4 regions of the Streptomyces sp. NPDC102259 genome follow, and region 3 is predicted to be linked to each of the others. Evidence: riboswitches for the same ligand, from Rfam matches in the RefSeq annotation. Region 3 holds a riboswitch; each other region holds the start of a gene.
What was found. A riboswitch is a leader RNA that binds a small molecule or an ion and turns the genes downstream of it on or off. The one in region 3 is predicted to bind cobalamin.
Positions count from the first base shown of each region.

Region 1: another riboswitch for cobalamin. It lies ahead of ACIRPU_RS03645 (prenyltransferase/squalene oxidase repeat-containing protein); the one in region 3 lies ahead of ACIRPU_RS34505 (CbtB-domain containing protein).
Region 2: another riboswitch for cobalamin. It lies ahead of ACIRPU_RS05750 (energy-coupling factor ABC transporter permease); the one in region 3 lies ahead of ACIRPU_RS34505 (CbtB-domain containing protein).
Region 4: another riboswitch for cobalamin. It lies ahead of ACIRPU_RS25305 (cobalamin biosynthesis protein); the one in region 3 lies ahead of ACIRPU_RS34505 (CbtB-domain containing protein).

Region 1 is NZ_JBIWMA010000001.1:815,259-818,459, reverse strand. It holds gene ACIRPU_RS03655 (serine/threonine-protein kinase) at 1-452, shown strand, start outside; gene ACIRPU_RS03650 (phosphotransferase) at 465-1,202, opposite strand; cobalamin riboswitch at 1,280-1,421, shown strand; gene ACIRPU_RS03645 (prenyltransferase/squalene oxidase repeat-containing protein) at 1,543-2,793, shown strand; gene ACIRPU_RS03640 (SCO2322 family protein) at 2,790-3,201, shown strand, end outside.
Region 2 is NZ_JBIWMA010000002.1:247,949-251,149, reverse strand. It holds gene ACIRPU_RS05760 (hypothetical protein) at 1-132, opposite strand, end outside; gene ACIRPU_RS05755 (PucR family transcriptional regulator) at 242-1,318, opposite strand; cobalamin riboswitch at 1,569-1,781, shown strand; gene ACIRPU_RS05750 (energy-coupling factor ABC transporter permease) at 1,811-2,560, shown strand; gene ACIRPU_RS05745 (energy-coupling factor ABC transporter substrate-binding protein) at 2,557-2,973, shown strand; gene cbiQ (cobalt ECF transporter T component CbiQ) at 2,980-3,201, shown strand, end outside.
Region 3 is NZ_JBIWMA010000021.1:73,651-76,851, forward strand. It holds gene ACIRPU_RS34490 (FAD-dependent oxidoreductase) at 1-351, opposite strand, end outside; gene ACIRPU_RS34495 (hypothetical protein) at 348-503, opposite strand; gene ACIRPU_RS34500 (CbtA family protein) at 719-1,480, opposite strand; gene ACIRPU_RS34505 (CbtB-domain containing protein) at 1,505-1,726, opposite strand; cobalamin riboswitch at 1,763-1,905, opposite strand; gene ACIRPU_RS34510 (enoyl-CoA hydratase/isomerase family protein) at 1,985-3,085, opposite strand.
Region 4 is NZ_JBIWMA010000011.1:230,343-233,543, reverse strand. It holds gene ACIRPU_RS25315 (anion permease) at 1-904, shown strand, start outside; gene ACIRPU_RS25310 (hypothetical protein) at 939-1,160, shown strand; cobalamin riboswitch at 1,291-1,433, shown strand; gene ACIRPU_RS25305 (cobalamin biosynthesis protein) at 1,533-2,531, shown strand; gene ACIRPU_RS25300 (cobyric acid synthase) at 2,528-3,201, shown strand, end outside.

The DNA.
Region 1 (3,201 bases), on a different contig from region 3:
CCGCGCCGGACTCGGTGGCCGGTGACCGCACAGCGGAGGAGGGTGCGGCCCCCTCCTCGACCACGCCCAAGACACCGCAGGCCACCGCCTACCCCCTCCAGTGGCTCGACGCGAAGACCTCGCTGGACGTCAGGGAGCCGGTCCGGCGCGAGGACAGCAAGGGGGACATCCGCTTCACCTGCGAGCAGACCGGCTGCGCGCTGGAGAGCGACACCAGCGTGTTCTCCATGCTGTACGGCGACCCCGGCGGCTCCCTCGACTCGTGCCGCATCCTCCTCACCGGCGCCAAGAGCCACCGGCTCCCCCTCGCCGCGGCGGCGGCCGGCAGCGAGATCTGCGTCAAGCACCCCTCCGGGGACATCGCGCTGCTCGTGATCCAGGTGAAGTCGACCGCGCTGCCGGACATCGCCTTCGTGACCGCGGACATGACGGTCTGGCGGGCGGCCCAGTAGTGCTACTACTGGTCAGCAGCCCGCCGTCGACCTGATCAACTCAGCTGCCGGCAGGAGGAGTTGTGTCTCCTCGCGGCTCATCGTCGGGTTGGCCGCCCGTCTCCGTAGGGCCTCCGCCAGGCCCTCCTCGGAGGGGTCGGCGAGCAGCGCGGTCAGCATCGCCCGGGCCGGGCCGGCGATCGGCTGGGGAGAGACGGCCACCTGGGCGAGGATCACCGCGGACATGCCCCAGTCGAGCCCGGGGCGCCCCTCCTCCGCGTTGGCCCAGTCGATGACCCGGGGGCCGTCGGGCGTGAGGATCACGTTGTCCGGGTGGAGGTCCAGGTGCAGCATGCGGGCGTCGGCCGAGAGCCGTCCCGGCAGGGCGTGCAGCTCGCGCAGCAGCCGGGCGAGGACGGCCCCCGCCTCCTCGGCGTCCAGGGCGCCCGCCCCGAACGCGTGGAGCATCGTCGGCCCGTCCAGCCGCTCCATCACCAGGTCGGCGCGTGCGCCGGAGGGCCGTACGGCGGGTGCGGGGTAGCCGTGCCGGCGCACATGTGTCATCACGGCCGCGAGGACGGCCGAGTCCTCCCGGCCCTCCCGGTCGCGGCGCAGCACCCACGCCTCGTCGATCTCGTACACGTCGGCCGTTCGGCCCGAGCCGAGCAGTCGGCCCGGCAGCTCGGCGAACGGCCCGCCCGCCAGTCCGCCCGGCAGTCCGCCCGACAGCTCGCCCGGCAGCCCGCCCGGCGCCCTCCCCGTATGGGTCATGGTCAGAAGATATCGGGGCTTCCCGGCCCTCCCGGGGCGCTTTCACAGCCACCCCTCAGGCGTCCGGCTACCTGCCGGTAGAGTGGCCGCGTCGTCATCACGCCCGTACAGGGGGAAGCCGGTGCAATTCCGGCGCTGACCCGCAACCGTGAGCCGTCCGAGCCGTCCAAGTAGGCGCGGTGGCAAGCCGGATCGCCCGGTACGGGACCGTGACCGGCTCACGTGCGTCGGCAGGCCCGTCGTCGCACGGCACCGTCGAGGTATACGGAGCCGAGCCGCCGGGATGTCCCGTGCTGCCCGGCCGCGTGACCTCACCGACCGGGAGAGGCACCCGCCGATCATGAACATCCGCCGCAGCGCCGCCGCTCTGGCCGCCGCCACCGTCGTGCTGGGTGTCGCCGTCCCCGCCGTCGCCGCCACCCCGTCCCCGACCCCAACCCCGTCGGTGGCGATATCCGACGGGCTGTACGGGACCACCGATCCGACGTACGACGGCGTCTGGCGCCAGTCGCTGGCCCTGCTCGCGCAGCGGACCACGGGCGTCACTCCCGCCGACCGGGCCGTGGCCTGGCTGACCGGGCAGCAGTGCGCGAACGGCGCCTTCGCCGCGTTCCGCGCGGACACCGCCAAGGCGTGCGACGCCAAGCTGATGGTGGACACCAACAGCACGGCGGCGGCCGTCCAGGCGCTGGCCGCGCTGGGCGGTCACCAGGCCGAGACCGAGAAGGCCGTCACCTGGCTGAAGTCGGTCCAGAACGCCGACGGCGGCTGGAGCTACACGCCCGGCGGCGCGAGCGACGCGAACTCCACCTCCGTCGTGGCGGGGGCGATGGCGGCGGCCGGGCAGCAGCCCGCGCAGGTGAAGAAGGCCGGCAAGTCGTCGTACGACGCTCTCGTCAAGCTCTCCATCCGGTGCGACGACGACGCCGAGGGCGGCGCGTTCGCGTACCAGCCGGACAAGAAGGGCGGACTCGCGGCCAACGCCGACGCGACGGCGGCGGGCGTGCTCGGCGCCCTCGGCAAGGGGTTCGTGACGAAGGCGGGCACGGCGCCGAAGGACGGCTACGCCTGCGGCAACTCCCCCGAGCCGCTCACCCCGTTCGAGCTCGCCCGCAACGGCTCGGCGTACCTCGCCCAGTCGGTCCAGGAAGCCGGCTACCTGAAGTCCGCCCTCCCCGGCGCCGAGGACCAGCCCGACTACGGCAACACCGCCGACGCCGTCGTCGCCCTCGCCGCGCAGGGGTGGACCAAGTTCGCGAAGAAGCCCCTCGGCTGGCTCGAGCAGAACTCCGCGGCCTGGGCGAAGCAGAGCGGCCCCGCCGCCTACGCCCAGCTGATCTTCGCGGCCCACGCGATGGGCGCCGACCCCCGCCACTTCGGCGGCGCCGACCTGGTCGCCCAGCTCAACGCGACGGGCCCGGCCCCGCAGGCCGCGACGAAGGCCACCGATCAGGCGGCCGACACCGACGCCGACAAGAAGGACGACTCGGATTCCGGTTACGGCGTCTGGTGGATCGTCGGCGTCTTCCTCGTCGTCGGTATCGGCATCGGCTTCCTGATCAGCGGCCGTGGCAGGAAGCGACAGCCGTGACGCGCCGGTGCGCCGCCCTCGTCCTCGCCGCGCTGCTGCTGTCCCTGACCGGCACGGTTCAGTCGGCCCAGGCCGCCGGCTACCGCTACTGGTCCTTCTGGGACCGTTCCGGCGACCGCTGGACGTACGCCACCCAGGGGCCGTCCACCGCCCGCCCCGCCGACGGCGACGTCCAGGGCTTCCGGTTCGCGGTGAGCGCGGACTCCCAGGACGCCTCGCAGCCGCGCGGCGCGGCCTCCTTCGCGGCGATCTGCGCGAGGACGCCCGCGCGGGACGACACGAAGCGGGTGGCCCTGGTCATCGACTTCGGCACGGCGGCCGACGCCCCGAGCGGCGAGACCCCGCCGTCGCCGCGCACGGCCTGCGCCCGGGTCTCCCCCGACGCGACGACGGCCGAGGCCCTCGCCT
Region 2 (3,201 bases), on a different contig from region 3:
CGAGCCCACCAGCATGTTGTGCACGGCCACCAGGACGAGCGCGCCGCCGAAGGCCGTGGCCCACACCACCGGGGTGGAGACGGGCTGGGGCACGGGCCGGGCGCCGGCCCGGAGGGACACCCACTCGATCATGCCGCACGCTTCCTTCCGGTCCTGCATGCCCCCGAAACGCCCGGCCGCCACGGCAGCGTGGACCTGGGCACGTATTCTCCCACCCGGCCGTCGAGCGCAGCGTGTACCCCTATGAGGAGACCTCGGCCGGGTTCAGGGGTCTGGTCGGCCAGTCGAGCAGTCGGGCGCCGATGACCGCGGTCTGCAAGGTGTAGCGGTGGGCGGGGTCGGTGGGATCGGTGCCGGTCAGCGTGTGGATGCGGGCCAGGCGGTAGGTGAGCGCCCGCACGCTGAGCGAGAGCCGCCGGGCCGTCGCGGCGGCCACACAGCCGGTGTCGAAGTACGCGGTGAGGGTGTCGAGCAGGGGCTGTGCCCCGCCGCGCGCCCGTTCCAGCGGTCCCAGAGCGCTCTGCACCAGGTCCACCAGTGCCTGCCGGTCCCGGGCCAGGACGGGGAAGACCAGCAGGTCCAAGGCGCGCAGCAGCGGCTCGTCGAGGCCCATGCGCTGGGCCACGTCCAGGGTGTTGAGGGCCTCTTCGTAGCTGTGCCCGATACCGACCGGGCCCGGCCTGGGCCGGCCGATGGCGACCTGGGCCCGGCCCGCGGCGGCGCGGGCCTGCTGGGCGAAGTGGATGAGGACCTCGTCCTGGTCGGCGGGGGCGATGCACACCATCCGGCCGTCCTTGGTGGTGAACAGGATGCGGCGGTTCTCGAAGCGGCCGTACAGCTCGTCCGCCACCTGCCGGGGAACGGGGTCGGTCTCGTCGTACCTCTCCGGGCCCTCGGCCACCGCGACCGCGTGGGCGCGGGACAGCCGTAGGCCGAACCGTTCGGAACGGGCGGCGAGTTGGCCGGCGGGCCCGCGCCCGTGGAGCAGGTCGTCGATGAACTCGCGGCGGGCCGCCTCCTCTTCGCGGATCACCAGCCGCTGTGCGCGCTCGTAGCCGTCGGCGAAGGCGTCCACGGCCTGTTCGACGACGGCGAGGACGCTGTCGGGATCGGCGTCCCGTGGACGGCTCTCCCGGCCGGCCGCGAGATGCGCGCGGACCAGACCGCGCCAGCCGCGTCCGGCCTCGGCCGCCCGTGCGCCGAGCGCCCGGCGGGACTCGATCTCGTCGCGGGTCAGCCTGCGGCCCGTGGTCGCGGCGTCCGCCAGGATCCGGTCGAATCCGTCGAGGAACGGCTCGGGCGCGTGCGGGCCGGTCATGGTCTCCCCGTTCGGATGAAGCATGGTCGGACACATGTTCCCACCGAACGGTACGGCGGCGGAGTGCCCTTGGGTGCGTCCGGCGGGCTGCGGGGCCGCCCAGGGCCTGTCGTTCGGATCAGGTCGGCCTGACCGACGGTGCCCTGTCGGCGGGCCCTACGCCGACCGTACGGTCACGGCATTTCGTCGGGCCCTCGGACGGCGGCGTGCGCCGGGGGCGACGTCGTCCGCCGTCCTCGCGCCTCGCATCTCCGCTTGTCAGAGCCTCTGTGCGGGCACTACTGTCACCACGCCTCGGTGAACGGGAAATCCGGTGTGATGCCGGTGCGGCCCTCGCCACTGTGATCGGGAAGTCCGGCTCCGGCCCTCGCGGGCAGCCACTGGGTCCTTGGGACCCGGGAAGGCGGAGCACGGGCGGTGGTACCCGTGAGCCAGGAGACCGGCCAAGGCACGTCAACCATCCACGAGGTGCTGGAGAGGGTCTGCTCAGCCATGCACATAGCCGAGGGTTTTCTGCCTCCGGCGCATGCGATCGCCTGGGGCGTCGCATCCGCGCCATTCGTCGTCCACGGAGTACGGTCACTCACCCGTGAGGTCAAGGAGAATCCCGAGAGCACCCTGCTCCTCGGCGCCTCCGGAGCCTTCACGTTCGTCCTGTCCGCGCTGAAACTGCCGTCGGTGACCGGGAGTTGCTCGCACCCCACCGGCACGGGGCTCGGCGCCATCCTGTTCCGGCCGCCGATCATGGCGGTGCTGGGCACCATCACCCTGCTCTTCCAGGCCCTGTTGCTCGCCCACGGCGGCCTGACCACGCTCGGCGCCAACGTCTTCTCCATGGCCGTCGTCGGGCCCTGGGCCGGTTACGCGGTCTACCGGCTGCTGCGGCGGTTCGACGTGCCGCTGATGGTCACGGTGTTCTTCGGCGCGTTCGTGGCCGACCTGTCCACCTACTGCGTCACCAGCGTGCAGCTGGCGCTCGCCTTCCCGGACCCCAGCAGCGGATTCCCGGGCGCGCTCGGCAAGTTCGGCTCCATCTTCGCCGTCACCCAGATCCCGCTCGCGGTCAGCGAGGGGCTCCTCACGGTGTTCGTGATGCGGCTGCTGACCCAGTCCAGCAAGGGTGAACTGACCAGGCTGGGCGTGCTCGTGCCGACCGGCCGGACCAAAGCCGATGCCGACGCCGGGACCGAAGGCGACGCCGATACCGACGCCGGGACCGGTGCCGGGGCGGTGGCCCGGTGAGCCGTAACGCGAAGATCAACGCCCTGCTGCTGTTCGTGGTGGCCGCGCTGGCCGTCCTGCCGCTGGCCCTCGGGCTCGGCGACCACAAGGAGGAGCCGTTCACGGGCGCCGACACGGAGGCGGAGACGACGATCACCGAGATCCGGCCGGACTACGAACCCTGGTTCTCACCCCTGTACGAACCGCCGTCCGGCGAGATCGAGTCAGCCCTCTTCGCCCTCCAGGCGGCCCTCGGCGCGGGGGTCCTCGCCTACTACTTCGGTCTGCACCGGGGGCGGCGGCAGGGCGAACTCCGGGCCCTGGCCCAGCGGGACGCCACGGGGGAAGCCAAGGGGGACGCCGACGCCAAGGTGTCCGAGAGCGCTCAGAGGTCCGAGAGCGCCTCCGACGCGTCCGCTCCCGAACGGACCTGAGCCCGCGTGCTGCCGATCGACGCGGCGGCGCACAGCAGCCGCTGGCGCCACCGCCACCCCGTGGACAAGGCCGTGCTCGGACTGGGCCTCACCGTGCTCGCCATCTCCCTGCCGCCCTGGCCCGGTGCGGCCCTGGTCCTGGTGACGGCGCTCGTCATCCTGCTCGGGCCCGCGGGTGTGCCGCGCCGGCGGCTGTGGCGCGCCTACCGGGTACCGCTGGGCTTCTGC
Region 3 (3,201 bases):
CTCCGCGGCGGCTTGCGGGCCGAGGAGTTCGTGGGGCACTCCGGCCGCACCGAGGAGATCGGCGATCGCCCTCGGGTCGTGGTCCTCGCCCATGTCGAGGCCACCGGTCGTGCGCAGCAAGGGGGTCGAGCTGTCGTCCTCCAGCTCCCGCCACTGCTCGTACGCCTGTCCGGTCAGCCGTACGTAGAGAGGGTCGGCGTACGCCCGCCGGAAGATCCGTGAGCTGCCGTGCGAGCTGCCGTGCCGGTGGCCGACGTCGTACGCCTCGATCAGCGTGACCTCGTGGCCCCCGCGGGCCAGTTGCCAGGCGGTGGCCGCGCCCATGAGTCCGGCGCCTACTACGGCGATCACAGTCCCTCCCCAGGGATCCGGCCGGTGCCCGTGAGCGGAACGCGGGCCGTGGCAGCGGACTCGATCGTACGGGCGACCAGGTCCTCGGGTCGCAGGTGGAGGGGGTGGAGCGGGTCGCAGGTGGAGGGGGCGTAGCGGGTGGGCCTCGCCACCGGCGCGGGCTCGGAGTCCTCGGCACGGGCCGGCGGGGCGAGGCTTTCAGCCCGCGGACGCCCGGTCCTGGGCAGGCCGCAGGTCGGTGGTCTCGGGCGCGGGCGCCGACCGGTCCCGACGTGCGGCCACGATCATCACGGCGGGCCCGCGCACGCGAGAGGGCCCCCGGGATGGTTTCCGTGGGCCCTCTCGTCGGGTCGTGACGCCGGTCAGGTCACCGGGGGGCGGCCACCGGCGTGCCCGCGGTCACCGTGGCGGGCCTGGGGTGCAGCAGCCGTTCGGCCAGTTCGCCGAAGACGAGGCCGAAGCCCGTCCAGAGCGTGACCTGCAGGGCGAGGGCGGACAGGCGGAACCGCCACAGCAGGGCCGCCGGGAAGTCGCTCGGCACCTCGTTGACGGCCGGCAGGAACTCGTAGGCCACTCCGATGACGAGCACGAAGCCGAGGACGGCGGCGACGGTGGCGTGCCAGGCGCCCAGCCTCGGCGCCAGCCGCTTGCCCAGGATCACCGCGGCGACCGCGAGGAGGACGCTGAGCACCATCATCAGGAAGTACAGGGTGGTCCGCTTGCCGATGGTGTCGGCGTCGCCGACCGCGGGCGGATTGGCCGGGTACTTCAGGAACGGCACGACGTACACGGCCAGCAGGGCGGTCCCCGACAGGAGCAGGGCCGTGGCCCGCGGGGTGAACCGGCCGACGCGGCCGAGGGCGAAGCAGAAGGCGAGGGCGGCGATGCCGCCGAAGGCCACCCCGTAGATCAGCACGCCGGTGGCGAGGCCGGCCGTGGACTGGAGGCTGCGGGAGACGAGTTCCACCTCGTGGTGCTCGTGGCCTGCGGCGTGGGACTCCTCGAAGCCGATCGCGCTGTCGACGTTCGGCTCACCGAGGAAGTAGGCGACGATCAGGGCGAGCACGCCGGCGGCGAGGCCGGCGAGCATGCCCCGCACGAGCAGATTCCTTACCGTTGCGGAGTTCATGGGTGTGCTGGGGTTCCCCTCGGATCAGTGGCAGGGGAAACCGAGCAGGTGGCGGGCGTCGTGCACCCACTCGTGAACGTCCTCGCCGGAGACGACGGCGGTCGCGCCTTGCTCCGCGCCGACGAAGTACAGCAGGACCAGCATCAGGACGCCGAAGAAGACCGCCCACGGGGCGATGTCCTTCAACGGCAACTTGGCGGGTACGACGGGCGTGCTGGTAGTCGGCTGGGCGACATGCTGCGCCATGGCAAGACCTCCTCTGGGAGTTCGCGTCCCATCTCGGTGGTGCACATGACGACGGCCACGGGTCTGACTCGCGGTGCGCCCCTTCGGGGTACACCGTCCACAGTGGCGCGACCGTGCCGGATTCCCACCGGCTTCCGTCTCGCCGTCGTCGATATCAGAGCGACGGTACCGCGTGTGGGGCCGTCGGCCAATACCGCCCCACCTGGCGTGATACCCCTCTCCACGGCCAAGTGGCCCGGATCACCGCGTCGGTTCGGCTCACCGGGCTGCCTCCGGGGCCGCCTCCGCGGTCGCATCCGGGGTCGCATCGGGTCCGGGCAGCCCGAGTTCACGCTCGCCGAGCGGAGTGAAGAAGCGCTCCACGTCGGCCGCCGTGACCTCGGCGAGAGTGGCCGGCGACCAACGCGGGTCGCGGTCCTTGTCGATGACCTGGGCCCGGATGCCCTCGACCAGGTCGGGCGTGGTCAGGGCCGCGCAGGAGACGCGGTACTCCTGTTCCAGCACCCGCTCCAGCGCGCCGAGCCGCGCGGCGCGGCGCACGGCGGCCAGGGTGACCTTGAGTGCGGTGGGCGACTTGGCCGACAGGGTCTCAGCGGCCTCCTTGGCCGCCGGGTCGCCGTGGGCGAACAGCCGTCGGACGATCTCCTCGACGGTGTCGGCCGCGTAACAGCTGTCGATCCACTCCCGGCGCCCCGCCAACTCCCCCGCGGGCAGCGGCTGTGCATGGCGGTCCAGGGCTTCCCGGACGGGCAGCTCGGCGAGGTCGTCGACGAAGTCGCGGAGCGACCCGGACGGTACGTAGTGGTCGGCGAGCCCGCACAACACCCCGTCCCCGGCGCCGATCTGCGCCCCCGTCAGGGCGAGATGGGTGCCCAGTCCGCCGGGGGCGCGGGCGAGCAGATGGGTGCCGCCGACGTCCGGCACGAAGCCGATGCCGGTCTCGGGCATCGCGATCCTCGACCGCTCGGTGACCACCCGGACGCTGCCGTGCGCGGAGACGCCGACACCGCCGCCCATCACGATGCCGTCCATCAGGGCGACGTAGGGCTTGGGGTAACGGGCGATGCGGGCGTTGAGGTGGTACTCGTCGCGCCAGAAGGCGGCCGAGGCGGTGCCGTCGCCGTCGCGGGCGTCGTCGTGGACGGCGCGGATGTCGCCGCCCGCGCACAGGCCGCGCTCCCCCGCCCCGGAGAGGACGACGGCCCCGACGCCCGGGTCGCGCTCCCAGACGGCCAGCGCCTCGTCGATCCGGCGCACCATCGTGTGGTTCAGGGCGTTGATGGCCCTCGGTCGGTTGAGCGTGATGTGGGCGGCTCGGCCGGCGGTGTGCAGCAGGACGGGGTCCTCGATGTCGTTCATCCGGATGCCTCCGTCAGGCCGCGGGCCACGATGACGCGCATGATCTCGTCGCTTCCTTCCAGGATCCACTGGGACGCACAGGTCATGGACGATCTTCTCCAGGACGATCCTCTCCA
Region 4 (3,201 bases), on a different contig from region 3:
CACGGGCGCGGTGCACGGTGACGCGCTGGTCACCAAGGTGCTGATCCCGGCGATCGCGGCGCCGATCGTCGCGGGCGTCGCGGCGATGCTCGCGACCCGCCTCTCCTACACCCTCGGCAAGAAGGCCGACGGCAAGGCCGCGGCGAAGGGCTACCGCACGGGCCAGATCGCCTCGGCCGGCCTGGTCTCCCTCGCGCACGGCACCAACGACGCGCAGAAGACGATGGGCATCATCACCCTGGCCCTGGTGGCCGGCGGTGTCGTGGCCCCCGACTCCGACCCGCCCACCTGGGTCATCCTCTCCGCCGGCCTGGCCATCGCGCTCGGCACCTACCTCGGCGGCTGGCGGATCATCCGCACCATGGGCAAGGGCCTGACCGACCTCCAGCCGCAGCAGGGCTTCGCCGCCCAGACCAGCGCGGCCACGGTCATCCTGGCCTCCTCGCACCTCGGCTTCTCCCTCTCCACCACGCACTCGGTCTCCGGTGCCGTGATGGGCGCCGGGCTGGGCCGCAAGGGCGGGGTGGTCCGCTGGTCGACGGCGACCCGGATGTTCGTCGCCTGGGGCCTGACGCTCCCGGCCGCGGCCCTGGTGGGCGCGCTCGCCGAGGCCGTCACCGGCCTGGGCGACTGGGGCACGGCCCTCGTGGCGGTCTTCCTGATCGCCTCCAGCGCGGCCATCTGGAAGGTCTCCCGGCGCGAGGTCGTCGACGCCTCGAACGTCAACGAGCCCGAGGAGCCCGCGGGCGTCGTCACGACGGCGATCGCCGCCGTCACCCCGCCGCCCGCCGGCATCCTGGCCGAGGACCTCACGGCCGGCCTCACGGCGGACCTGACGGCCACGATCCCCGCCCCGTCCGCAGAGCCCGCGACCCCCGCCGCTCCGCCGGCCGCGGCCGTCTGAGCCCGCGCACCCGGCACGAAGGAAGAGAAGCAGCATGAAGATCGACTGGGCAGCCCTGGGCTCCGTCTTCGGCGTCAGCCTCGTGGTCACCGTAGGCCTCGTCGCCCTGTTCACCCTCGGCATCATGGGCCTGTCGCGGCAGGAACGCGCGTCGGCGCAGGGCGGCTCGGCCACCCTCGCGGTGACCGGCACGTACGCCTGCTTCGCGGCCTGCGCGGCGGCGGTGGCGTACGGGATCTCACTGATCGTCGCCTGACGCACCATCCGAACACCCCTGGGGTGCGGGACGGATCACCGTCCCGCACCCCTTGGCGTTCGCGGCCCCGCCGACCGGCCCCGTGTGGGGTTCTGCACACTCCAGCCTCGCAGGTCAACAGCAAGTTGACGGCTCTTGCGGGCCGTGGTGGACTGCCCGAGCCATGTACGGCAGCAGAAGAGGAAGCCGGTGTGAATCCGGCGCGGTCCCGCCACTGTGACCGGGGTAGAAACCCCCGGGAGCCAGGAACTCTCGCCGCCGGTCTCGTCGAACCAGGGCGTGGACACCCTGAGTGAGGACATATCGCCATGCTCGCTCGGCCGTTGAGGTACAGCACCAGGTCGCTGCCCGACCCCACGGCCGGCTGAGCCGATGCGTGCCGATCGCCTCTACGCGTACGGCGCCGCCACCGGCCTCCTGGGCGACCTGCTGCTCGGCGATCCGCGCCGAGGGCATCCGGTCGCCGCGTTCGGGCGGGCCGCCGGTGCCGTCGAGCGGCTGCTGTGGCGGGACCACCGGGGACAGGGCGCCCTCCACGCCGTCGTGTGCGCGGGCGGGGTCGTGGCCCTGGGAGCAGTCGCCGAGCAGGCCGTACGCCGTTCCCCCGCCGCTTCACTCGCTCTGGTCTCCGCCGCCACCTGGGCCGTGGTCGGGGGCAGTTCGCTGGTCCGGGAGGCCCGGGCCATCGGGCGGGCGCTCGAAGCGGGGGACGTCGAGGCCGCCCGGGAGCGGCTGCCGCATCTGTGCGGGCGGGATCCGCAGGCGCTGGACGCCGACGGGATCGCCCGGGCGGTCGTGGAGTCCGTCGCCGAGAACACCTCCGACGCCGTCGTGGGGGCGCTGGTGTGGGGAGCCGTGGGCGGAGTGCCGGGCCTGGTCGGGTTCCGGGCCGTCAACACCCTGGACGCGATGGTGGGTCACCGGTCGCCGAGGTATCTGCGGTACGGCTGGGCCGCCGCCCGCCTCGACGACGTCGCCGGATGGCCGGGAGCCCGGCTGACCGCCGTGCTCGCCACCGTCGCGGGAGGCGATCCCCGAGGCGCCGTACGAGCCTGGCGGGCCGACGCCCGTAAGCATCCGAGCCCCAACGCCGGGCCGGTGGAGGCGTCGTTCGCGGGCGCCCTCGGGGTGCGGCTGGGCGGGACCCTGTCGTACGCCGGGCGGGTCGAGCACCGGCCCGTGCTGAACGGCGCGGCCGGGCGGCCCGTCGTCGCCCGGGACATCGAACGTGCCGCGCGGCTCTCCCGCCGCGTCGGTCTGCTCGCGCTCGGCGTGACCGTCGCCGCGCGCGTCGTCGCCACGAGCATCGTCGCGAGCAACCAGCGCGACCAGAGGAACCAGGGGAACCAGCTGAAGGGGCGTACGACATGAGCGGGGGTCTGGGCGGGGGTCTCCTCGTCGCCGGCACCACCTCCGACGCCGGCAAGAGCGTCGTCACGGCCGGGATCTGCCGGTGGCTGGTGCGGCAGGGGGTGAAGGTCGCGCCCTTCAAGGCGCAGAACATGTCCCTGAACTCGTTCGTGACGACGGAGGGCGCCGAGATCGGGCGAGCCCAGGCCATGCAGGCTCAGGCCTGCCGGGTGGAGCCGACCGCGCTGATGAACCCCGTGCTGCTCAAGCCGGGCGGTGAACAGAGCAGTCAGGTCGTGCTCCTCGGCAAGCCGGTGGGCGAGATGAGCGCCCGTGGGTATCACGGCGGACGGCAGCAGAAACTCCTCGGAACCGTTCTCGACTGCCTCGCCGAGTTGCGGGGCACGTATGACGCGGTGATCTGTGAGGGGGCGGGCAGTCCGGCCGAGATCAACCTGCGGCGGACCGACATCGTGAACATGGGGATCGCGCGGGGCGCGCGGCTGCCCGTGCTCGTCGTCGGCGACATCGACCGCGGGGGCGTCTTCGCCTCGTTCTTCGGCACCGTCGCCCTGCTCTCGCCCGAGGACCAGGAACTCGTCGCCGGGTTCCTCGTCAACAAGTTCCGCGGGGACGTCTCCCTGTTGGAGCCGGGCCTGGACATGCTGCACGGGCTCACCGGGCGGCCGAC